Regions from separate parts of the Nonomuraea sp. NPDC050536 genome, predicted to be linked through region 2. Evidence: riboswitches for the same ligand, from Rfam matches in the RefSeq annotation. Region 2 holds a riboswitch; each other region holds the start of a gene.
The links. A riboswitch is a leader RNA that binds a small molecule or an ion and turns the genes downstream of it on or off. The one in region 2 is predicted to bind cyclic di-AMP.
Positions count from the first base shown of each region.

Region 1: another riboswitch for cyclic di-AMP. It lies ahead of ACIBHX_RS18630 (CHAP domain-containing protein); the one in region 2 lies ahead of ACIBHX_RS17880 (hypothetical protein).
Region 3: another riboswitch for cyclic di-AMP. It lies ahead of ACIBHX_RS17140 (C40 family peptidase); the one in region 2 lies ahead of ACIBHX_RS17880 (hypothetical protein).
Region 4: another riboswitch for cyclic di-AMP. It lies ahead of ACIBHX_RS11880 (C40 family peptidase); the one in region 2 lies ahead of ACIBHX_RS17880 (hypothetical protein).

Region 1 is NZ_JBITHD010000006.1:4,028-9,869, forward strand. Features, by position in the region: gene ACIBHX_RS18605 (alpha-2,8-polysialyltransferase family protein) at 1-540, shown strand, start outside; gene ACIBHX_RS18610 (DUF6716 putative glycosyltransferase) at 620-1,780, opposite strand; gene ACIBHX_RS18615 (hypothetical protein) at 1,777-2,730, opposite strand; partial or broken gene ACIBHX_RS18620 (aldo/keto reductase) at 2,847-3,332, shown strand; gene ACIBHX_RS18625 (Gfo/Idh/MocA family protein) at 3,343-4,299, shown strand; cyclic di-AMP (ydaO/yuaA leader) riboswitch at 4,376-4,511, shown strand; gene ACIBHX_RS18630 (CHAP domain-containing protein) at 4,525-5,226, shown strand; gene ACIBHX_RS18635 (RNA polymerase sigma factor) at 5,352-5,842, shown strand, end outside.
Region 2 is NZ_JBITHD010000005.1:397,902-403,743, forward strand. Features, by position in the region: gene ACIBHX_RS17860 (threonine/serine exporter ThrE family protein) at 1-919, shown strand, start outside; gene ACIBHX_RS17865 (PadR family transcriptional regulator) at 893-1,402, opposite strand; gene ACIBHX_RS17870 (MDR family MFS transporter) at 1,459-2,892, shown strand; gene ACIBHX_RS17875 (DUF5302 domain-containing protein) at 2,928-3,128, shown strand; cyclic di-AMP (ydaO/yuaA leader) riboswitch at 3,293-3,428, shown strand; gene ACIBHX_RS17880 (hypothetical protein) at 3,641-4,426, shown strand; gene ACIBHX_RS17885 (alpha/beta fold hydrolase) at 4,525-5,352, shown strand; gene ACIBHX_RS17890 (hypothetical protein) at 5,388-5,759, opposite strand; gene ACIBHX_RS17895 (roadblock/LC7 domain-containing protein) at 5,780-5,842, opposite strand, start outside.
Region 3 is NZ_JBITHD010000005.1:254,570-260,411, reverse strand. Features, by position in the region: gene ACIBHX_RS17160 (SDR family oxidoreductase) at 1-158, opposite strand, end outside; gene ACIBHX_RS17155 (LysR family transcriptional regulator) at 230-1,102, shown strand; gene ACIBHX_RS17150 (branched-chain amino acid aminotransferase) at 1,214-2,311, opposite strand; gene ACIBHX_RS17145 (3-isopropylmalate dehydrogenase) at 2,451-3,500, opposite strand; cyclic di-AMP (ydaO/yuaA leader) riboswitch at 3,601-3,743, shown strand; gene ACIBHX_RS17140 (C40 family peptidase) at 3,765-4,307, shown strand; gene ACIBHX_RS17135 (ROK family protein) at 5,032-5,842, opposite strand, start outside.
Region 4 is NZ_JBITHD010000003.1:399,390-405,231, forward strand. Features, by position in the region: gene ACIBHX_RS11860 (epoxide hydrolase family protein) at 1-108, opposite strand, end outside; gene ACIBHX_RS11865 (glycosyltransferase family 4 protein) at 140-1,216, opposite strand; gene ACIBHX_RS11870 (M48 family metallopeptidase) at 1,213-2,499, opposite strand; gene ACIBHX_RS11875 (hypothetical protein) at 2,505-3,293, opposite strand; gene ACIBHX_RS11880 (C40 family peptidase) at 3,354-3,863, opposite strand; cyclic di-AMP (ydaO/yuaA leader) riboswitch at 3,925-4,095, opposite strand; gene ACIBHX_RS11885 (NlpC/P60 family protein) at 4,398-5,372, opposite strand; gene ACIBHX_RS11890 (NYN domain-containing protein) at 5,470-5,842, opposite strand, start outside.

The DNA of each region.
Region 1 (5,842 bases), on a different contig from region 2:
CGGGGGCACTCGAGCGTGGTGTTCAAGCCGCATCCGGCCGCCGGTCGCCGCCACGCCCAGCTGCTCCGTGGGGTGGCCGACGAGCTGCGCGTGAAGCTGGTCGTGGCGGGCGAGAGCGTACCCGCCGAGGTGTGCTTCGCCGCGCTGCGGCCCGAGCTGGTGGTGGGCTGCTTCTCGACCGCGCTGGTCACCGCCCGTCGGCTGTTCGGGCTCGAGGTGGCCTCGCTGGGCACGGAGATGGTGCTCGAGCGGCTCGCGCCGTACGAGAACAGCAACCGCGTACCGGTCACCATCGTGGACGCGACGCTGCCGCGGCTGGCGGACGACGGGTCGATCAAACAGCCGCCGCCCGTCGACCTGGCGCGGCTGGTACGCGCGGTCGGCTACTGCATGCAGGCCGAGGCGTATCCGGAGCTGCGTCCGGAGGGGATGGAGCTGGATCCCCGCTACTTCAAGCGTAAGCGGCTCGAAACGCTCGGCCTGGCGCCCAAGCCGTCAACGATCACCCGGCTGCGCAGGAAGCTCACCTCGACGCGCTGAGCAGCCGCGCACATGCCGACGGCGGCGACCGGATCGGTCGCCGCCGTCGGCATTGCCAGGCCACTGGCCCGGTGGGGGTTCAGCGCCTGACGATGTACCGCGTGAGCCTGCGCTTGGCCCGGTAGCCGACGCGCAGCAGATCCGGGCGAACCTCCACCCGCAGCCGGGCTCTGCGCCGGGCCGCGGCGTGCTCGGGGCCGTCCATGAGCGACCGCGCGGGCGAGAACGGCCCGATGACCAGCGCGGTCAGCAGCGCCACCCAGCTGTCGCGGCCGGCGGGGTGGAAGTAGTTGGCCGCGCACCAGGCCGGCGAGGCGGTCCTGAAGTCGCCCTGCTCCAGGTCGCCGAGCGTGCCGAGGACGCTGCTGCCCTCGAACACCAGGTTGATCATCTCGGCGCTGACGCCGAAGTCCTCCAGGACCAGCAGCGGCACGTCCTGGGCGATGGCCTCGAGCGCGGCCGTGGAGCTGACGGTGACGAAGCCCTCCGCCCTGGCCAGCTGCTCGTGCATGGGACCGGCCGCGAAGCTCAGCCTGCCCGGCTCGCCGAGCTCGCGCCAGAGCCGCTGGTAGTGGTGGCGCTCGTTGTGGGTCTGCCGCTCGTCCTCCAGGGCGCGCAGCTTCACCACGACCTCCAGGTCAGGCCTGCGCTCGGCCAGCGCCGCCAGCGACAGCAGGATGCGCTCGCGCTCCTCCCGCTCGCGCGGCACCTTCGCCTGGGTGGCGAAGACCACCCGCTCCTTGGTCCGGCCGCCGGCCGCGGCGCGCAGGAACGGCAGGCGGGCCAGCCCCACCGCCCCTCCCCCGCCGAGCCTGGCCGCGATCTCGCCGAACTCGGCCACCTCCCGCTCGCTGTGCACCACGAACAGGTCGCAGCCGCTGCGGTAGAGCCAGGCCTTCTCGGTGGCGGGCACGGAGATGCCGGGCAGCCCGGTCACGAACACCGGCCGCGGCCGCAGCCCGGCCAGCACGTCCGCGGCCAGCACGTCCACCACGGGTCCCGTGCAGGCCAGGATGATCACCTCGGGCTTGTCGCGCTCCGCCGCACGCCTGAGCGCGCGCGCCGACAGCACCGGCGGCACGGGCCTGTCGCCCACCGCGGCGGCCAGCTGGGCGGGCGAGGGCGCGATCGGGGTGCGCACGACGGCCAGGTCGGTCACGCACCCGTCGGGCAGATCGTCGAGCAGGCTGGCCACCCACTTCAGATACGAGTCCGAGTCGGCCACGGCCAGCACTTTCACCTGGGTACTCCTGTCAAATGCGAGCGGAGGGCCGGGGCGGCCCTGCTGGTCCACCATTCGTCGGGTACGTCCACCGGCTCGACGGCCACGCCGCGCGGTCCGAGCAGGACCCGCAGCGAGGTGATCGCGGTGGACGGCAGGCTCACCACCCGCTGGCCCGCCTCGAGCCCGCGCAGGGTCAGCTCGGCCGGGGCGCCCGCCTCGTGCACGGTGATGCCGGGCCGTTCGCGGATGATCGCCACGTCGCCGGGATCCTCGCGCCGGTGCGGGAAGTAGGCCAGCGGCTCGCTGTCGGCCAGCTCGGCCAGCCAGCGCAGGTAGTTCTCGCGGTGCACCAGGCCGTTGCGGACCAGCGAGGTACCCAGCACCACGGTCCGCTCGGGCGGCGTCGGCGTGCTCTGCGGCTGCTCGCGCAGCCAGCCGAAGTCGTGCCTGACCAGGTTCACCCCGGCGGCCGCGACGCCCTCGGCCAGCTGGGCGGGGACCGGCAGCGCGGTGAAGACGGACACCCGGCTGGCGTGCAGCCGGATCGCCGCGGCCAGGCCGAGCAGCTCGCGCAGCCGTCCCGGCTGGGCGCGCGCCCGCAGCAGCGGCTTGTACGGCCCGGCCGCCAGCAGCTCGAGCAGCCGCAGCGTGGCCAGCCCGTCGTCGACGATCACGATGGGACCCGGGCCGGAGACGAGCCAGCGCAGCTGCACCCGCCCGGAGAACGCGTCGCCCACCGCCTGCACCTTGCGCGGCATCCGCTCGCGCGGCTCGGCCAGCTCCAGCCCCTTGGGCAGGGCGAGCTTGGCCAGCTCCCGGCGGGTCACCCTGAGCGGGCGCAGCCCGGCGCGGGGCACCAGCCTGGTCTCCGGGCCGAGCAGTCCGGCGTGGTGGGCCTCGACGGCGCACAGCATTTGCAGCGGCGACTCCACCCAGGCCGAGGCCGCCTTGCCCCATTGGTTCATCACGACGGCCCCCAAGTTAGCCAGGTCACCTGAAGCGACAGGTAACGCCGCGTGAACAATGGATCGCATGAACTCGCTCATGCTCAACACCGACGGCGTGCAGATTCCGCAGCTGGGACAGATATGTGCAGGCTTGGCAAAGTCTCGAGAAGATCTACCGCGAGGGCCGGGTCAAGGCCATCGGTGTGTCGAATTTCACTCTCGACCATCTGGAGAGGCTCGACCGGGAGGCCGAGATCACCCCGTCGATCAACCAGATCGAGCTGCACCCGTACTTCCCGCAGAAGCAGCTGCGCGCCTATCACGCCGCCAACGGCATCCTCACCGAGGCGTGGAGCCCACTCGGCCAGGGCCGCGGCCTGCTGGAGGACCCCGCGCTGGCCGTGTTCGGCGACAAGCACGGCAAATCGCCCGCCCAGATCGTGCTGCGCTGGCACATCCAGCTCGGCAACGTGGTGATCCCCAAGTCCGTCACGCCGGCGCGGATACGGGAGAACATCGACGTCTTCGACTTCCTCCTCGACGCCGAGGACATGGCGGCCATCGGCGCGCTGAGCAGGGGCACGCGACTGGGCCCCGATCCGGCGACCTTCAACCGATAGGGTGATCGGCATGGCGGACTTAGGGTGGGGCATCGCGGCGACCGGCGGCATCGCCAGGACCGTCGCCGCGGTCATCGCGGCAGAGCCCGGGATGCGGGTCGCGGCTGTCGCATCGCGCTCTCCGGAGCGGGCGGCCGCCTTCGCGGCCGAGTTCGGCGGCACGCCGTACGGCTCCTACGACGAGCTGTGCGCCGACCCCGAGGTGGACGCCGTCTACGTGGCCACCCCGCACGCCCAGCACCTGGAGGTGGCCGAGGCCGCGTTCGCGCACGGTAAGGCGGTGCTGTGCGAGAAGCCGCTGACCGCCTCCGTCGCCGACACCGAGCGCATGGTCCGGCTGGCCCGCCAGACCGGGGTCTTCCTGATGGAGGCCATGTGGATGCGCTTCAACCCGCTGATCCGCATGGTCAAGGAGTCCGTGACGGACGTCCGGTCGGTGCAGGCGTCCTTCGGCTTCGCGCAGCCCTTCGATCCCGCCCATCGGCTCTTCGCCCCTGCGCTGGGCGGCGGAGGGCTGCTCGACCTGGGCATCTACCCGTTCGGGCTGGCCCAGCTGCTGCTCGGCCAGCCTGCGTCGTTGCACGTGACGGGCTCGCTCGCGCCCACCGGGGTGGACGCTGAAGCGGGCGGCGTGTTGATCTACCCGTCCGGCGCCCGGGCGCTCGTGGACGTCTCTTTACTCGCCGCCTACCCGAACACGGCCACCGTGGTGGGCTCCTCGCTGCGTGCCGACATCGACGCGCCCTTCTGGGCGCCGCGCCGGGTCGTGCTGTCAGGACCCGGTGTGAGCCCCTCCGAGCACCTGCTCGATCCGGCCGAAAACGGCTACGCGGGCGAGCTTCGTGAGGTGCGCGACGCCCTGGCCGAGGGGCGCACGGAAAGCCCTGTCATGCCGCTGGATGAGAGCCTCGCGATGGCCGGGTTGCTGGACGAAGCACGGGGGCAGATCACCAAACTTTACCTTTAGGGATTTGTCACCCTCTTGCCGCATGTATTACTTTCTCCATGTCCGGGCAACCTTTTCGTTGCCACATCACAGGAAAACCCTGTGACCGCTGAGTCCGCCTCGCGCGGAGCCGGGGACCCACGTCCTTGGGGTGAATCGGCACCACGGTGCCGTAGGGCAGCTTCCACGCCCGAACCCGTCAGCTAACTCGGTAAGCGGCATGGAAGCAAGGAGATCTCCCACCCGATGGTCAAGCATCGTCTTACTCGTGCGCCCAAGATCGGTTACGCTCACGCCGTCCTCGGATTGACGGTCCTCACCACCGCCTTCGGCTCCCACGCGGCCCAGGCCGCCACCGCCGACACCGCCTCGGTGAAGGCGCCCGCCGCGCAGGTGATCACCGACGAGACCTACACGAAGACGCACACCGTCAAGGCGCACACTGTCAAGGCGAGGGTCACCGCGGCCCAGGTCCTGACGCTGGCCGCCAGGCAGATCGGCACCAGGGAAGACGCCAGCGGCGGTGGGACCAAGTTCCAGAAGTGGTACATGAACTCCCCGCGCGCCACGGAGACCGTCAGGCGCGACGGCGGCAGCAAGGCGGAGTACCGGAACGCCGCGTGGTGCGCCATGTTCGTCTCCTGGGTGGGCGAGCAGACCGGCGCCCGCTCCACCGTCGGCTGGGACGCCTACACCGTCACTTACGCCAAGTGGTTCAAGAACAACAAGCGCTGGGGCAACACCCCCAAGCCCGGCGCGGTCGTCTACTACGCCTGGGACGGCAGCAAGAGCCTCGACGACATCGACCACGTCGGCTTCGTCGTCAAGGACAACCACAACGGGACCATCACCACGATCGAGGGCAACACCGGCAACGGTGAGGTCGAGAAGCGCGTCCGCCCCAAGTCCCAGGTCGTCGGCTACGGCTACCCCGAGTACGCCTCCTGACCCCTCCCCGCCGTTGCGTGTCCTGCCGGTCATGATCGATCCCCCATTCGTGAAGTTCACGATCGTGGACAAGACCGGCCGGGACACCGTTGTCAGCGGGACGGGTGAGCTGCTGTGATGGCCCGGTGACCGACGCTCATCGCACGGTTGAGACCGTCTGGCGGATCGAGGCGGCCCGGCTGATCGCCGGGCTGACGGGCCTCGTCCGCGACCTGGGCCTGGCCGAGGAGCTGGCGCAGGACGCCCTGGTAGCCGCGCTGGAGCAGTGGCCGGAGACGGGCGTGCCGCGCAACCCGGGCGCCTGGCTGATGACGGTGGCCAAGCGGCGGGCGATCGACCTGATCAGGCGCCAGCAGAACTACGAGCGCAAGCTCGCCGAGATCGGTCACGCTCTGGACGACACCGAGCACCTGCCCGAGGTCGACGAGATCGAGGACGACCTGCTGCGGCTGGTGTTCACCGCCTGCCATCCGGTGCTGTCCACCGAGGCAAGGGTGGCGCTCACGCTCAAGGTGCTCGGCGGGCTGACCACCGACGAGATCGCCCGGGCTTTCCTGGTGCCGGAGCCGACGGTGGCCCAGCGGATCGTCCGCGCGAAGCGGACGCTGGCCGACAA
Region 2 (5,842 bases):
ACCCGAAAGGTTCAGCCCGATCGAGGCGGTCGCCGGGTACGCCGTGCAGACCGTCGGGCTCGGCGTCATCCAGCACGCCACGCTCCCCGCCGTGGCCGGATACGCGGTGCTCGGGCTCGGGGTCGGCGTGCTGCGCATCATCGGGTCCAGAATCGCCTGGCTCAGGACGGCGCTGCCGGTGGTGGCGGCGGCCGCGGTGACGATGGTGGCTCGGGTCTGGGCGGGGCCGGTGCTGCACGAATGGGCCACGTTCATGCTCGTCGCGCCGCTGATCGCGTTCCTGCCCGGCACCCAGCTCACCATGGGGGTGATCGAGCTGTCGCAAGGCGACGTGCTGTCCGGGCTCAGCCGGCTGGCCAGCGCGTTCAACGTGCTGCTCCTGCTGACGTTCGGCATCCTGGTCGGCACCTCGGTGGCCACGCAGGCTCCGATTCCGCCGGGACCGGCGGCGCACGGGCTGGGCGCGTGGGCACCGTGGGTGGGTGTGGCGCTTCTCGGCGTCGGGTTCGTGGTCTGCTACTCGGCGCCGCGGCGGTTGCTGCCGTGGCTGCTGGCCGTCCTGCTGGTCGAGCGGGCCGCACAGGTGCTGGGCAGCACGGTGGCGGGGGCGCCGTTCGGCGCGTTCGTGGCGGGGCTGGTGCTGCCGGTGCTCGCGCACTCGATCCAGCAGCGGGCCGGGACGCCCTCGCAGGTGCTCTACCTGCCTTCGTTCTGGATGCTGGTGCCGGGTTCGCTGGGGCTGGCGGGGGTGAGCGAGCTGGTCGTCGAGCAGAGCGCGGCCAGCCTGGCAGACCTGGTGCAGACGGCGGTCATCGTGCTGGCGATCGCCCTGGGCATCCTGGTCGGCGCGAGCTTCGTCCCCCGCGAACGCCTCGAGGTGGTCACCGGGAGGTCAGAGCCGAGAACGGAGTTCGGCTAGGCACTCCTCGGCCCAGGCCAGGCCGGTTCTGGTCTGTGCCAAGCCGAGCTTGAGCGCGAACCTGCCGAAGTTGGGCTTGGTCTCGGGGTCGGGGTAGCACTCCAGCACCGACAGCCGCTCCGCGAAGCTGTGCCTGATGCGCTCCAGCACGTCGATGGCCTGCCGGGTCTCCAGCAGGGGGAGCAGGAAGGCCTGGAGCGCGATTTCGCTGCGGATCGTGATGGCGGGGTCGCGGTCCTGGAGCCAGGCGCGCAGCTGGTCCATGCCCTCCTGGGTGATCGCGTAGATCTTGCGGCCGCGCGCTCCCTCGGACTGGACCGCGATCAGCCCGTCGGAGTCCATCTTCACCAGCTCGGGGTAGATCTGCGTGTGCCCGGCCTGCCAGACGTGGTTGAGCGAGCGCTCGAACGATTTGGCCAGGTCGTAGCCGCTGGCCGGGCCCTTGACTTCGAGCAGGCCGAGCAGTGCCATCCGCAGGGACATGATCTCATCCTAAAGCAACACTTGACATGTAAGGAGTTACAGGTCAATCTTCACGTGTGAAACCTAACATATCGCTGCTGCTTGCCGTGCTCGGCGGGATGTTCCTGGCCATGCTCGACCAGTCGATCGTCGGGACCGCGCTGCCACGGATCACCGCCGAGCTGGGCGGGACCACGCTCTACACCTGGGTCGTCACCGCCTACCTGCTGACCTCGACGGTGACCGTGCCGATGTACGGCAGGCTGTCCGACCAGCACGGCAGGAAGCCGCTGCTGCTCATCGGAATGGCCGTGTTCATCGTCGGATCGGCGCTGTGCGGGGTCGCGCAGGACATGACGCAGCTGATCGCCTTCCGCGCGCTGCAGGGCTTGGGCGCGGGTGCGCTGATGCCGTTGTCGCTGGCCCTGGTCATGGAGATGTTCCCGCCGGAACGAGGCGGCTCGCGCGTCCAGGGCGCGCTCGGCGCGGTGATGGCGCTGAGCTTCCTGGCCGGGCCGTTCGTCGGCGGTGTCTTCACCGACCAGGCGAACTGGCGCTGGTCGTTCTACGTGAACGTGCCGCTCGGGATCGTCCTGATGGCGATCGTCTGGCTGCAGCTGCCGCGCCGTGCGGGCACGGGCGGCGGGCGGCCCGACTACCTGGGCATCGGCGTGTTCACGGTGGCCATCAGCGCGCTGCTGGTCGGCCTGACCGAGAAGGGCGTCGACGGGCACACCTGGACGAGCGCGGCGGTGGTCGTTCCTATCCTGCTCGCGCTGGCGTTGCTGGTCGTGTTCGTGCTGGTCGAGCTGCGGGTGGAGCATCCGATCATGCCGATGGGGCTGTTCGCCAACCGCAACTACACGCTGGTCATGGTGATCTCGTTCTTCACGGCGTTCTGCATGTACGCCGGCGTGGTCTTCCTGCCGCGCTACTTCCAGTCGGCGCTCGGCGTGAGCGCCACCGCCTCGGGGATGCGGATCTACCCGCTGACCCTGGCCATGGTGTCGGGCAGCATCATCATGGGCGCCCTGATGACCAGGACCCGCCAGTACAAGCCGTGGCTGATGGCCTCGCCGTTCCTGCTGATCGCGGGCACGCTGCTGTGCGTGAATCTGGCCGTCGACACCTCGCCCTGGCTGCTGGCGGGCTGGATGGTGCTGATCGGGCTGGGCATGGGCCCGATGTTGTCGGGGCTCACCGTGGCCGCGCAGCAGTCGGTGCCACCGCAGCACATCGGCGTGGCCTCGGCCAACCTGACCTTCTTCCGCCAGGTCGGCGGCTCGGTCGCGCTCGCCTTCGCCGGCACCGCCTACACCTCCGTGATAGCGAGCCAGGCGCCGCGCCACGGGCTGCCCGCCGCGCACGCCGCCGCGGCCGCGGAGGTCATCCCGATGCTGGGCGTCGCGGGCGCCGCCATCGCGCTCGTGGCGATCCTGGCGCTGCGCGGCGGCGTGATGGCGCGCAACTCGCAGGCGCAGGTCAAGGTGGAGGCGGGTTTGGCATCGTGAGAAACTTTGAGGGTCCCCAACACCAGGAGGTCCTCATGGCGGAAACACCGGAGCAGGAAGTCAGCGAGACTCCCGAGGACGAGATGAAGCGCAAGTTCCGTGAGGCCCTGGAGCGCAAGCGCAACCAGAACGCCGACACGGCCGCGGGTGGCAGGGGCGGGGATCCGTCGAAGATTCACGGGGCTCACGGTCCGGCCGGCAGCAAGCGCGCGTTCCGGCGCAAGAGCGGCGGCTGACGCTGGTGTTTCTAGGGGGTACGGCTTGCCGTACCCCCTCTCTTTTGACCCACAAAGGTAGATCTTCTGCCCTTTTCATGGGTTTTGTTTTGCTTTTGCCGGATTTGGCCCATAGAGTCCTTTGCGTTACCAGCTGGTGACCGTGCCCTTCACAAGGAAGAGGCCGCCAGCAGGCGCCGAATCCCGCACCGCGGGAACCGGGGAACCACGTTCCTTGGGGTGAATCCGGCTCGCGAGCCGGTAGGGCATCTCCACGTCCGAACCCGTCAGCTAACCCGGTAGGCGAGATGGAGAGGACTTTACTCACATGCACGCTCCCCCGCCGCGCACAGAGTCACACCCTGCCGCAGCCGACTGACGGCGCGCTTCCCCACAGCTTCCCCCCACAGCTTTCCCCCCTGCGCTCTGCGTAGTGACCGTATGGCCTTCTGCCCGGCTACGCCCTGCTGATTGAGCGCTTTGCCCTGTCTCCACACGAAGGACTTTGCTTTTCCATGTCTGCCCTTTTTGGCATGCGTTCTTTCGCCCTGCTCGGCGCCGGTCTCATCAGCGCGCTGACCATCAGCACCACCGCCGCCCACGCCGACTCCTTCGACCAGAAGAGGCCCCTGCTCAAGGGAGCGACCACCGCCTCCTACTTCTGGGACGACTCCTCCGGCCGCGCCGGTGACACCGGCCTGCCCGCCAGCGGCAAGCCCATGCAGAAGGGCCTGGTCGCCAGCCCCAGCTGGCCCCTGTTCACCGAGGGCTACGTCATCTACAAGGGCAAGAAGGCGCCGTTCTTCGTCGGCGACCGCGGCCCAGGTACCCCCTCCAGCAGCGGTGTCATGCTCGACCTGGACGCCAAGACCTTCGCCCATCTCACCGGTGGCAAGTTCAACTCCTCCACGCTCGGCGTCGACGGCGTCGGTGGCGAGGGCCACATCAAGGTCAGCTACGTCATCACCAAGTGGGGCGGCGGCGCGGGCAAGAAGAACTACCCCGTCTCCTTCTCCACCGGCGCGTGGGCGCGTATGGACCACAACCCGGCCAAGCCGCCGAAGATCGTCCTGCCCCAGGCCCCGAAGCCGAAGCCCGCGCCCAAGCAGCCGGACGCTCCGGCCCAGGCCGCGCTGCCTGCCAAGCCCTCGCAGGACAAGCCCGCCCCGCTGAACGCCGCGGTGGCTGCTGCCGCCGCCGCCCAGCCGGTCAACGAGTCGAACGGCGTCGGCGGGTTCGCCATCGCCGGCGGCCTGGCCATCCTCGGCGGTGGGCTCGTGCTCGGCCAGGACAAGCTGCGCAAGCTCGTCCGCCGCTGATACCAGGGTCCTCCTCGCGGCCGCCCCTTCCCCCTGGACGGCCGCGTGGAGGGCCCTTTCCTCTTTACGTCGAGAAACTAGAATGCCATTCTGATCGGGTGACCACGCGCGTTCCCGTCAACGGCATCGAGATCGTCTACGAGAGCATGGGGTCGCCCGACGGGCGGCCCCTTCTGCTGATCATGGGCCTCGGCGCCCAGCTCATCCACTGGGACGACGACCTGTGCGGCCTTCTGGCCGAGCACGGCCACCACGTCGTCCGCTACGACAACCGCGACTCGGGCCTGTCCACCCACCTGCCACAGGCGGGCGATCCTCCCTATTTGCTGGAGGACATGGCCGACGACGCCGCCGGGCTGCTCGACGCGCTCGGCTGGGAGGCGGCGCACATCGTGGGCGCCTCCATGGGCGGCATGATCGCCCAGGCGCTGGCCGTCCGGCACCCCGAGCGGGTGCTCACGCTCACCTCGATCATGTCGACGCCGGGACCGTCGATCTCCCCGCCGACGGAGGCCGCGCTGGCGGTGCTCATGTCGGCGCCGCCGTCGGAGCGCGAGGCGCTCATCGAGCACGAGCTCCACACCTGGTCGATCATCGGCTCACCCGGCTTTCCGTTCGACCATGAGCGGGTCACCCGGATGACCGGGACGGCCTACGACCGGGCCTGGGACCCGGACGGGACCGCCCGCCAGCTCGCCGCCATCATGGCCTCGCCCGACAGGACCGAGGCGCTGGCCGGGGTCCGCGTGCCCACGCTCGTCATCCACGGCGAGGACGACCAGCTCGTGCCGCTGGTCGGCGGGCAGGCCACCGCCGCGGCCGTCCCCGGCGCCCGGCTGCTCACCTTCCCCGGCATGGGCCACGACTTCCCGCGCCCGCTCTGGCCGGAGATCGTCGGCGCCATCGCCAAGCACACGGCCGGCTGACGCGGCCCGCGCCTTCCGCGCGGGCCGCGCGGCCGTCAGATCTCCAGCTTCTCCTCGATCGCCTTGAGGTGGTGCCTGGCCAGGGCCAGATTGGCCCTGGTCCGGTCGAGCGCGAGGTAGAGGAACAGCCCCTTGCCGCCCCTGCCGGTGATCGGGCGGATGATGTGGTACTGCCCGGTCAGCGTGATGAGGATGTCCTCGATCACGTCCTTGAGCCCGAGCGAGTCCATCGTGCGCAGCTTGGCCTTCACCACCTCGGTGTTGCCCGCCGCCGCCACCTGGAGATCCAGGTCCTTGGAGCCGCCCAGCGTGCCGAGCGCCATCCCGCTGCCGTGGTCGACGATCGCGGCGCCGAGCGCGCCGTCGATCCCCATCATCTCCTTGAGGGAGACGTCCATCCCGGCCATGTTTCCTCCGATCGTTGCGGTCACTGTTTCCGTGCTGCGATGGCGGCCACGCTCGCCGCCGTCTTGCGCCCCTCCAGCCGGAG
Region 3 (5,842 bases), 140 kb from region 2:
CCGGCGGCGGGCACCTCCGCCACGGCCCGCGCCACGCCGGCGGGGCGGCTGGACACCACGACGACCTCGGCCCCCTGCGAGGCGGCGAGCTTGGCGGTGGCCAGGCCGATGCCCGAGGTGCCACCGAGGACGACAATGCGCTGGTCATTAAGTTCCATGCCGTCCACGATGCCGCCGCGATGCCGCGGGCGTCCAAGACCCTTTTCCGGCGCTGTAATACCTTGAGGGTATGAGCGGGGATCTGGACCTGCGCAAGCTGCGCTACTTCGTGGCCGTGGCCGAGCACCTGAACTTCGGCCGCGCGGCCCAGGAGCTGCACATCGCGCAGCCGGTGCTGTCACGCCAGATCAGGGCGCTGGAGGACGACCTGAAGGCGCGCCTGTTCGACCGCACCAGGCGGGCCACGACGCTCACGCCGGCCGGGCAGCGGCTGCTGGAGGACGCGCGGCCGCTGCTGGCCGCGGCCCGGGCGGCCAGGCGGCGCGTGACGGGCGATCCTCTGGTGCTCACGGTCGGCTTCATGCCAGGGCTCATCGTCACACCCGCCGTACGGGCCTTCGGCCGGCGCCATCCCGAGGTCACGGTGGAACTGCTGCGCACCAGCTGGGACGACCAGGTGGCGGTCATCCACGACGGGCGGGTGGACCTGGGCTTCGTCCGGCTGCCGATCGACGAACGCGGGCTGGAGGTACGCCCGCTGCTCGAGGAGCCGCGGGTGGCGGTGCTGCCGCGGGATCACCCGCTGGCGGGCAAGGAGCGCGTCACCCTGGCCGACCTGGAGGCCGAGCCGCTCCTCCAGGCTCCTTCCGTGGTGCCCGAGTGGCACGGCCGTCGCCCTCGCGAGCTCCCGCCTCAACGCAGCGTCGAGGAGAAGCTCGAACACGTGGCGGCCCACCACGGCATCATCATCCTGCCCCTGTCGGTGACCACGTTCTACACCCGACCAGACGTCACCCACGTCCCCGTCGACGGTTTGGCGCCCAACCGCGTCGCCCTGGCCTGGCCCGCGACCCGCCGCACGCCCCTCCTCCTCGACTTCGCGGAAGCCGCCCTTACGGCGTGCGACCCGGGATCGCCGGGACAGGGGTCCCGTGCGCCGTAGCGGCGGGCAACCGTCACCGACTCGCCGGAAGCGCCGGGCGCGGGCCCTCAGGCGAAGTACGGCGGGCGGCCGGGAGGCGTGGCCCGCCGTACAAGAACCTTGAGAAAAGGTCTAGGCGATCTTGTGGATCCAGTCGTGGGCGTCGGGGCGGGAGCCGTACTGGACGCCGACGAGCTCCTCGCGGATGCGCATCGTCACCGGCCCTGGGGTGCCGTCGCCGATGGTCCAGGCGCGGCTGACGCCCTTGACCGAGCCGACCGGCGTGACCACCGCGGCCGTGCCGCAGGCGAAGACCTCCGTGAGCTCGCCCGACTCGCACCCGGCCTGCCACTCGTCGATGCTGATCGTGCCCTCCTCAGCCTCGAGCCCGAGGTCGGCGGCGAGGGCGAGGATCGAGTCGCGGGTGATGCCCGGCAGCAGCGTCCCGGTCAGCGCGGGGGTGACCAGCTTGTCGCCGAAGACGAAGAACAGGTTCATCCCGCCCATCTCCTCGACGTAGCGGTGCTCGTTGGCGTCGAGCCAGACCACCTGGTCGCAGCCGTTCTCGATGGCCTGGCGCTGGGCGACGAAGGCCGCGGCGTAGTTGCCGCCGCACTTGGCGGCGCCGGTGCCGCCGGGGGCGGCGCGGGTGTACTCGGTCGACAGCCACACCGACACCGGCTTGATGCCGCCGGTGAAGTAGGAGCCGGCCGGCGAGGCGATGACCATGAAGGTGTAGGTCTTCGACGGGTAGTTCACGCCGAGGCCGACCTGCGTGGCGATGATGAACGGGCGCAGGTAGAGGCTGTGCCCCTCGGTCGTCGGGACCCACTCGCGATCGGCCTGGACGAGCAGCTCCAGCGCCTCGACGAAGAGGTCCTCGGGGAGCTCCGGCATGGCCATGCGCACACAGGAGCGGTTGAACCTGGCGGCGTTGGCGTACGGGCGGAACGTCGCGATGGACCCGTTGACCTGGCGGTAGGCCTTGAGGCCCTCGAAGAGCTCCTGGGCGTAGTGGAAGACCGAGGTCGCCGGGTCGAGCGAGAGCGGCCCGTAGGGGTGCAGGCGCGCGTTGTGCCAGCCCTCGCCCTCGGTGAAGTCGATCGAGATCATGTGGTCGGTGAAGTGCTGACCGAACCCTGGGTTCGCCAGTACCTGCTCCCGCTCGGCCGCGGTGCGAGCGTGGTCGGAATGCTGCACATCGAAGCTGAGCTTCTGAGCGATGGTCATGACGTGGGTTCCTTCTCTCTACGGGTGCCAGATAAGTACTAGTGTCTCGCTATTTGGGATGGCAAGGGTTGTCGGGCATGCAAAAGCGCCTGGCGGTCCTTTGGAGGAACCGCCAGGCGCGTTTCTGAGCTAGGCGGCCCTAGCCGGATACTCGCGCGGTGATGTCGTCGCCGATCTCGTGCGTGGTGCGGCCGGTCCAGCCGGTGAGGCGGTCGACGATGTCGTCGGCCACGGCCTGCTCGACCTTGGCGGCCTCCGCGTGCAGGCCCAGGTGGTCGAGGAGCATGGCGACCGACAGGATCGTGGCCGTCGGGTCGGCCTTGCCCTGGCCGGCGATGTCCGGGGCGCTGCCGTGGACCGGCTCGAACATGCTCGGCGCGGCGCCCTCCGGGTTGATGTTGCCACTGGCCGCCAGGCCGATGCCGCCCGCGATGGCGGCGCCGAGGTCGGTGATGATGTCGCCGAACAGGTTGTCGGTGACGATCACGTCGAAGCGCTCGGGCTGGTTGACGAAGAACATCGTGGCCGCGTCGATGTGCACGTAGTCGGTCTCGACGTCCGGGTACTCCTCGGCCAGCCGGTTGACCGTGCGCTGCCACAGGTCGCCGGCGAAGGTCAGCACGTTGGTCTTGTGCACCAGCGTGAGCTTCTTGCGCGGCCGCGTCTTGGCCTTCTCGAAGGCGTAACGCACGACGCGCTCGACGCCGTAGGCGGTGTTGATCGACTCCTGGGTCGCGACCTCGTACGGCGTGCCCTTGCGCATGATGCCGCCCGTGCCCGCGTACAGGCTCTCGGTGCCCTCGCGGACCACGATCATGTCGATGTTCTCGGCGGGCGTGTCGGCGAGCGGGGTCTCCACGCCGGGCAGCAGCTTGATCGGCCGCAGGTTGACGTAGTGGTCGAAGTCGAAGCGGATGCGCAGCAGCAGGTCACGCTCGAGCAGGCCCGGCGGCACCTTGCGCGGGTCGCCGACGGCGCCGAGCAGGATCGCGTCATAGCCGCGCAGCTCCTGGAGCACCGAGTCGGGCAGCACCTCGCCGGTCCTGTGGTAGCGCTCGGCCCCCAGGTCGTAGTGGGTGATGTCGAACTTGGGCCCGACGGCCTCCAGAACCTTCAGCCCCTCGGCCACGACCTCGGTACCGATCCCGTCGCCGGGGACGACGGCCAGGCGAATGTTGCGCGACTCCATGGCCGGTACCTTACCTGCTCGTCTCGGCTGCCGAACACCTCATCTCACTTCCCGGACATGGTCGCTTTAACCGATTTGCGCCCTTTTGACCGTTTCGTTAGAGTCCCCCCCGCCTAATCCGTGGAGCCCCTCCACGGAGCCGGGGACCCACTTTCCCCCTGGGGCGAATCCGATCTTTTTCGGTAGGGCGCCTTCCACGTCCGAGCCCGTCAGCTAACCCGGCCGGCCTCATGGAAGGACAGACCCCTGTCTACCATTGCCACTTTGGCATTCCTGGCGATCGCCGCCACGTCCCCCACCCCCTCCTCTGATTCGACCGTCACCCTCACCGGGGCGCAGGTCAAACAGGTCCAGGTATCCCATCTCCCGACCCCCGCCTGGAAGATCGCCCTGAAGTTCGCGATGGCCAAGCGCGGCACGCCCTACGTCTGGGGCGGCACGGGCAACGGCGGTTACGACTGCTCCGGCCTGATGCTCCGTGCGTACGGCAAGGCCGGCATCACCCTCCCCCGCACCGCCGCCGAGCAGTACTCGGCCTTCTCCCGCAAGATCGCCTGGAAGGATCTCCGACCCGGAGACCTGGTCTTCTTCCACGACCTCGGCCACGTCGGCATGGTCTCGCGACCGGGCTACATGGTCGACGCGCCCCACACGGGCGACGTGGTCAAGGAAGAGCCCCTGTCGGGCTGGCGCCGCTCCAGCTTCGCCGGCGCCGTCCGCCCTGACCCCAAGGGCGTCAAACAGTGGGCCAACCAGATCAAACTCCGCAAATCCCCCGCCCCCGCCATGCCCACCGCAACCCTGTAACTCCTCCTCTTTCGGGGCGGCTTGCCGTCGTCCGACAGGCGCGCCGTTGTTCGACAGGCTTGCTGTGGTTCGACAGCTGCTGTTCGACGGACTTGCTGTTGTTCGGCGCTTGCTGTTGTTCGACAGGCTTGCGGTTGTACGGCAAGCCGCCCCACCCGCCGCCCGCCGTCGCGCCTTACCGACGCGCTTGCGGCGCCACGCTCATGGGGTGCCGCTACCTCGCCGTCACGGCGCCCACGACCCGCTTACCCAGGTCCCGCGTTGCCCGGCGTACATGGGCGCCGCCCTCCACCGCACCACGTCTCGCCGACCCGGCGCCTAGGAGAAACCCAGGTGCTGCAGGGATCGGGACCCCTGTGGGCCCTCCCGGCGCCGGGTCGGCGAGACGTGGGACGGCGGTCGGCGGCGCTGTCGTACGGCGGCAAGCCCGGGCCCAGGCAGGTGCATCCCGGGCGCCGTGACGACGAGGTGGCGGCCTCCCGTGAGGGACACGCCGCGAGCGCGCCGGAAAGCCACGACGGCGGGCGGCCGGTAGGGCGGCTTGCCGTACCGGAGAAGACGAGGGAAAGGCCGCGTACCCCAGAGACGCCGGACGGCCTGCCGTACCGGAGAACACGCAGGGAAAAGCCCCGCACCTCAGAGACGCCGGACGGCGTGCCGTACCGGAGAACACGCGGAGAAAAGCTCCGCAGCCCAGAGACGTCGGGCGGGCCGAGGAAGACAGCTATGCCCGGCGGGAGTCGAAGATCAGGTCCCAGGCGCGGGAGCGGGCGTGGGCGACGGCGCCGAGTAGGACGCCGCTGTCACCGAGCGCGCTGGGGACGACCACGGGCCTGAGCGGGCCGAGCTCGTCGATGCGCGACTGGATGGCCTCCCCGAGGAGGTCGAGGTTGCGTCCCACTCCGCCGCTGAGCACGATCACTTCGGGATCAAGGACGGCGGCGACCGTCACCAGGAGGGCGCCGATGCGGCGGCCCTCCGCCTCCACGACCGTGCGCGCCACCGGATCGCCGCCCGCGGCGGCGGTGAAGACCTCCTTCGCCGTGGCGAGGTCGAGGCCGGCCGAGCGGGCCGCGCGCACCACGCCGGTCGCGGCGGCGACCGCCTCCGTCGAGCCGTGCGCCTGGAGATCACCGGTATCCCACGGGTCCTCGGCGGCGGGAACGTAGGAGACCTCGCCGGCGGCGCCCCTGGCGCCCACGTAGAGCTCGCCGTTGACGACGATGCCCATGCCGACGCCCGTGCCGATGGAGACCAGCGCGAAGTTGCTCTTGCCCTGCCCCTCGCCGTAGGCGTGCTCGCCGACGGCCGCCAGGTTGATGTCGTTCTCGATGACGAGGTCGACCGCGAGCGCCGAGCGCAGCCGCTCGGCGATGTCCGGGTCGGGCAGGTTCGGGGCGAACAGCAGCTTGCCCACCGCCTGGTCGTAGACGCCGGGCGTGCCCACGACCGCGCAGGCGATCGAGCTCCAGTCCAGGTCGGCCTCGCGGGCGGCGGCCCTGGCCAGTTGGTCGACCACGGTGGCCAGCTCGGCG
Region 4 (5,842 bases), on a different contig from region 2:
GTACCGGTCGCGCCAGTACGCGGCCAGTCCGGGCTCCTCGATCCCCTTCAGCCGCCCGGCCAGGTCGTCGAGCGCGGCCCGCGGAACGTCGATCAAGAACGCTTTCATGACAGCATGCTGTCGTGTCGACAGTATGCTGTCAATCGAGTAGGGCGCGGAACCGGGCGGCGACGAGGTCCCACGCCCACTCCCTGGCAACCCACTGGCGGCCCTCGGCGCCCAGCTTCCTGGCCCGCTCCGGGTCGGTGAGGAGCTCGACCAGGGCGGCCGACACCTCCGCCACGTCGGTCCCGTCGACCACGAGACCCGTCTCGCCGTGCCGTACCGCGTCAGGAGCGCCGCCCGAGTCTCCCGCCACCACCGGCAGCCCGCTGGCCGACGCCTCCAGGAAGACGATTCCCAGCCCCTCCACGTCGATCCCGCGCAGCCGGGTACGGCACGGCATCGCGAACACCGAGGCCGCCGCGTAGTACCCGGGCAGCCGCTCGGCGGGCACGCTCCCGGCGAAGCGGATCGACGGCGCCCCGCCAGCCAGCCGTTCCAGCCGCCTCCTGTCGGGCCCACCGCCCACCAGGACGAGTTCGGCGTCCGGCACGGCGGCCAGGACCCGCGGCCAGGCCCTGATGAGCTGGTCCTGCCCCTTGCGCGGCACCAGCCGCGACACGCACAGCACGGTGGGCCGCCGGCCCTCCCCGGGAGCGGCGGGGTGGAAGAGGTCCACGTCGACGCCCGGGGCCAGCCGTACCAGCTTCTCCTGGGCGATCACGGTGGCCAGCCGGGCACGCGTGTACTCCCCCAGGTACGTCACCACGTCCGCGTGCTCGCCGATCCGCCGCAGCGCCTCGCGGAACAGCGGCGTGGCGGCCCAGGACGCCTCGTGCCCGTGCGTCAGCATGACGATCCGGCGCGCTCCCGCCTCCCGCAGCCGGGGCGCCATGAGCCCGAGCGGCGCCGCCGCGCCGAAGACGACCGTGTCCGCGCCGTGCTCGGCGACCAGCCGAGCCGCCCGCCGCGCCACCGCGGGCGTCGGCAGCATGAGCGAGGTGGGATGGCGCACGATCTCGTACGGCTGCCGCCGGTCGAACTCGGCGCACCCCTGCCACGCGGGTGCGTACACCGCCACACCGGGCGTGCGCAGCGCCAGCCCCTGCACGAACGACTGGATGCCGCCTGGCCGCGGGGGAAAGTCGTTCGTGACGATCACGACGTTCCTCATGGTGGTACTGGAGAGCCGTTCAACAGGGCCCAGGAGCGGGCCATGGCGATGCGCTGAGGCGCCGTCGGATGCGAGGCATAGAGCACATATTCCACAACATTCGGCGTCAAGTCGGAAATGTTGGCTACGGCCAGCCGCTTCTGCATCGACACGAACGTGGCGGGGTCCCTTGTCAGGTCCAGCGCGAAGGCGTCGGCGCTGGCCTCGACGTGGCGGCTGACGAGGTTCTCCCCCGGCCCGGACAGCACGGTCGCCAGGCTCATCAGTCCGATGACCACGCCCACCGCGCGCGGATCGGCGATCGACGCGACGCCGCCGCGCCGTCGTACCAGGGGGAAGACCACGAACAGCAGCCCCGCGCCGAAGGCGGCGGTGAGCGCGCCGACCAGCGTGCCGTAGATGACGTCCTGGTGCTCGGCGTGGCCCAGCTCGTGCGCCACGACCAGCTCGATGTCCTTCTCCGGCGCCTGGAGCAGCGTGTCGTAGACGACGATGCGCCGCGTGGCGCCGAACCCCGAGACGTAGGCGTTGAGCGCCCTGGTCCGCTTGGAGGCGTCGGCCACGAGCACGTCCTCCACGGGCACGTCCGCCCGGGTGGCCATGCCGAGCAGCTTGGTGCGCAGCGGCCCGGAGGGCAGCGGGCGGAAGTCGTTGAAGAGCGGCTCGACCACGACGGGGTAGACGAACGAGGCCACCACGGTGAACAGCGCGGCGCCGATGGCGGCGGGGATCCACCAGCGTCTGAGCCTGCGCGCCAGCGCCATCAGCACGATCAGCATGACCGACAGGATCACCACGCTGATCGCGATGCCCTTGAGCCGGTCGCCGGTCCAGCTCGCCCAGTTCTGCGTGGACAGGCCGTACTGGCGGAGGATCGTCTCGAACCACATGCCCAGCGGCCAGCGCAGCAGCTCGACGATCGCGGTCAGCACCAGCACGCCCAGCACGATCCGCACCCATCGCGGCCCCCGCAGCCGGGCCAGCAGCCGCGCGCCGAAGGGCGTGGCGACCAGGACGCCGGCGAAGACGATCGTCAGCGCGAGCGAGAGGTTGCCGGGGACGCTGGTGGCGGCGTCGAAGGCGTCGGCGCGGGCGATCTGCGCCGCGGTGAAGTCGCGCGCCGGGTCGGGCGGGACGTAGGGAGCCTCGGGCGGCAGCGCCCGCCACGGCGTGGTGAGGATCACGACGGCCATGATCAGCGCCCCCAGGACCACCATGGCGATACCGGTCCCCCGCGACGGCCGCGCGTCCTCGGTGAGGTCGTCAGGCGCCGTGTCGATCATCGATGTCACCCCAGTCGCTCGCGCACGTAGTCGCGCCACATCCCGGTCAGCCGCGCGACGTCAAGTCCTACCGTCGCGCGCAGCGCCCGGTCCACACCACGGGCCCGCGCGTCGCGGTAGAGCGCCACCAGCCTCTCCTCACCGAAGCGCTCCGCCAGGAACCGACACGCCAGCCACGCCTCCTGATAGCTCTGCGGCAGCCGTACGGCGCCCGGCGCGAACCCGCCGGGACCCGGCAGCGCGCGCGGCACCCGGCCGGCCCTGACCTCGGCCCTGAGCTCCGCCGCGGCCACGGGCAGGCTCAGGCCGGAGTCCTTGTAGGCCACGTAGTCGGCGAAGCCCTCGTAGAGCCACGCGGGCAGTCCCTTCGTCCCCGCGGCGACGTGGGTGAGCTCGTGGGTGAGGACCACGTCGCGGCCGGTCGGGGTGAGCCGGGCGAAGCCGTCTGGCACCACGATCACCCGGTCCCCGTCGGCCAGCGCGGCCAGCCCCGCCACGGAACCCACTCCGGCCATCCGGGCCGCCTCGGCAGCGGAGGCGGGGACCACGACCTTCGCCGTCACCCGCCCGCCCAGGACGCGCGCGACCCGCCGCGCCGCGGTGTCGGCCCGGCCGGCGAGGTCGCGGAGAAGCTTCGGGTCCGCGCCGGGACCGGCGACGACGGACACCTCGCCCCGGACCGCCTGGGCGCTCGCGGCGGGCGGGGTTCGCGGGATTTGGGGCGCGCCGGCGGCGACGAGCCCGAGCAGCAGCAGGCCCGCGATCACCATTTTGCGGCTCACCTGCGCGGACACGATGCTCGATGGTAAGCACGAAGGCCCCGCCCCACAAATGGGGCGGGGCCTTCGTGACGGTCAGAGCCCGGGTCGGACCGCTCCGGCGAACGTCGACTTCCGCCATCCGCTGAGCTTGTCGATCCGGACCCTCTCACCGGTCTTCGGCGAGTGGATCATCTTGCCGTTTCCGACATACATGCCCACGTGGCCAAGCCCGTGGAAGAACATCAGGTCACCCGGCTGGAGATGCTTCCAGGAGACCTTCTTCCTGATGCGGGCGAACTGGCTTGCCGCCACGCGGGGGAGCTTGACCCCGGCCTTGCGCCAGGCGTACTGGACAAGACCGGAGCAGTCGAACGAGCCGGGCCCGGTGGCCCCGTACCGGTACGGGTCACCGATCTGGGCCTTGGCCACGGTTACCGCCTTCCGGGCCCTCGACTGCTGCCGAGCGAATGTGGCCGCCCTCGCCGACTTGGCGGTGGTCGCCGCCTTGACGGTGAAGCTGACGGCCGTCTCTGTCGTCGCCGCCTGAGCCGCTGGGGCATGGAGGACCAGACCTCCGGCCGTCACGGTCATCGTGAGTGCCACCCCACTCAGGGCAAGGCGAGACAGACGGGGGTTATGCAGGGGAGTAGACAGGATTTCTCCTTGGGTCTTCCACGAACGCCTACCGGGTTAGCTGACGGATTCGGGCCTGGAAGACTCGCCCTACGGCACGCCATGCGCGCCGATTCACCCCTTGATCCCTGGGGGACGATCAGGGATCTGTGGTTCCCCGGCTCCGTGCCTCCTGACTGCACGGACTCGGCCAATGGATCTTTATGCGTCCACATCGACCACGGTGCCGGGGTTCGATGTCGGTTGGCGGCGACCTGGCTGGAGCACCGCGACGCCAGAAGCTACGCCGAAAGGTCACGATCCGGCAAAGTGACAGCAAAGTTGTCAAGATCGAATAAGCGGCTTGTAAAGCCTCCAACCCCTGCTGGAACGAGGGGCGCCGTTACCGAAAAGTGACCCTTCTCACATTTGGAGCCCCACCTGCGAGTCAGGTCCCATCTGTCACACAAGTCACACGAATAACAGCAGGCCGCGGCCTGCCGTACGGGTAAGGGGGCTCGAAAGCTAGGGCCGGATCGCGCCGGCGAAGCCGCTGCCGTAGCTGGACAGCTTGACCACCTTGACCACGTCGCCCGTCTGGGGCGCGTGGACGATCTCGCCGTTGCCGGCGTACATGACGACATGGCCGAGGCCGGAGTTGAAGATCAGGTCGCCCGGCTCGAGCGCGTCCATGGAGACCTTGCGGCTCGAGCCCCAGGCCCACTGCTCCCACGTCGTGCGCGGGAGAGACACGCCCGCGGCCCGCCAGGCCGCCTGCATGAGCCCCGAGCAGTCCCAGCCGCCCGGCCCGGTGCCGCCGAAGACGTAGGGCTTGCCGATCTGGGCGTAGGCGAACTTCAGCGCGGCCGCGGCGCTGCCGGAGGCGGGCCCGGTGTACACCTGGCCGTGGCTGTTGGGGTCGCCCGCCTGGTAGGCCCCCAGACGCTTCAGCAGCTTCTTCTGCTGGGCGATGAGCTTGAGGATCTCGCCGCGTTCCTTCTCGACCGCGTCGCGCTGCTGTGTGGCCTGCTGGTAGGCCTGCTGGGCGCCGTCGCGCTCGGTCTTGAGTCCGCGGTTCTGCTCGTCGAAGGCGGCCAGGGTCTCGCCCCGCTCGGCATTCAGCCGGTCGGCCAGCGCGAGCCCGTTGAGCATGCCCGCCGGGTCGCTCTGCTGGACGATGGCGGGCAGCGAGGCCGGATCCATGCCGGAGGTGTAGGCGTTGACGGCGATGGCCACGACCTGATCGCGCAGGCCCGCCACGGTGGCGAGCCTGCTCTTGTAGCGGTCGTTCAGCTTGCCGTAGGCCTGCTTGGCCTTCTTGTACTTCTCGTTGGCGGTGTTGTAGCGGTCGACGACCTTGTCCGCCTGGTCGTTGAGCTTGGCGAGCTTGGCCTTGGCCTGCTTGAGCGTGGGTTTCGGCGCGGCCAGCGCACCTCCGTTCGGCGAGAGCAGCAGCCCGATCGCGAGACCAGCGGCCAGCGGCACCCGAACGAACTTCACAGCAACGCCTCCCAGCGGATCACATCTGGGGCGAAATAGTACAGATGTGGCGGCTGAGCTCGTTAGATATTCCGCCGATTTGTCATCTGGAGGAAATCTAGGCGCGACCGAGCCTGCGCAGCAGCACTCCAGAAGGAACGGGTCTGGCACCCATCCGCCGCACGGATTCGGCGACCTCGCGGTCGGACGACACCACCGCGATGGCCCTGCCTGGCGGCTCCGCCCGCACCAGCTGGCGGATGAGGTCGTCGGCTATCTCCCCCGGCGCGCTGAACAGCACGCGGACCCCGCGCGGCGCCACGACCTGCACGGGGGCGTTGAGCTCCGCGCCGTCGAAGACCACGGTCACCTCGACCCTGGTCTGCGCCACGAGCCCGCCGAGCCCGGTCATCAGCCGGTTGCGCTGGTCGGCCAGCGTGAGCGTGCCGTAGCCGGTCTTGGTCACGTTGTAGCCGTCGATGATCAGGTGC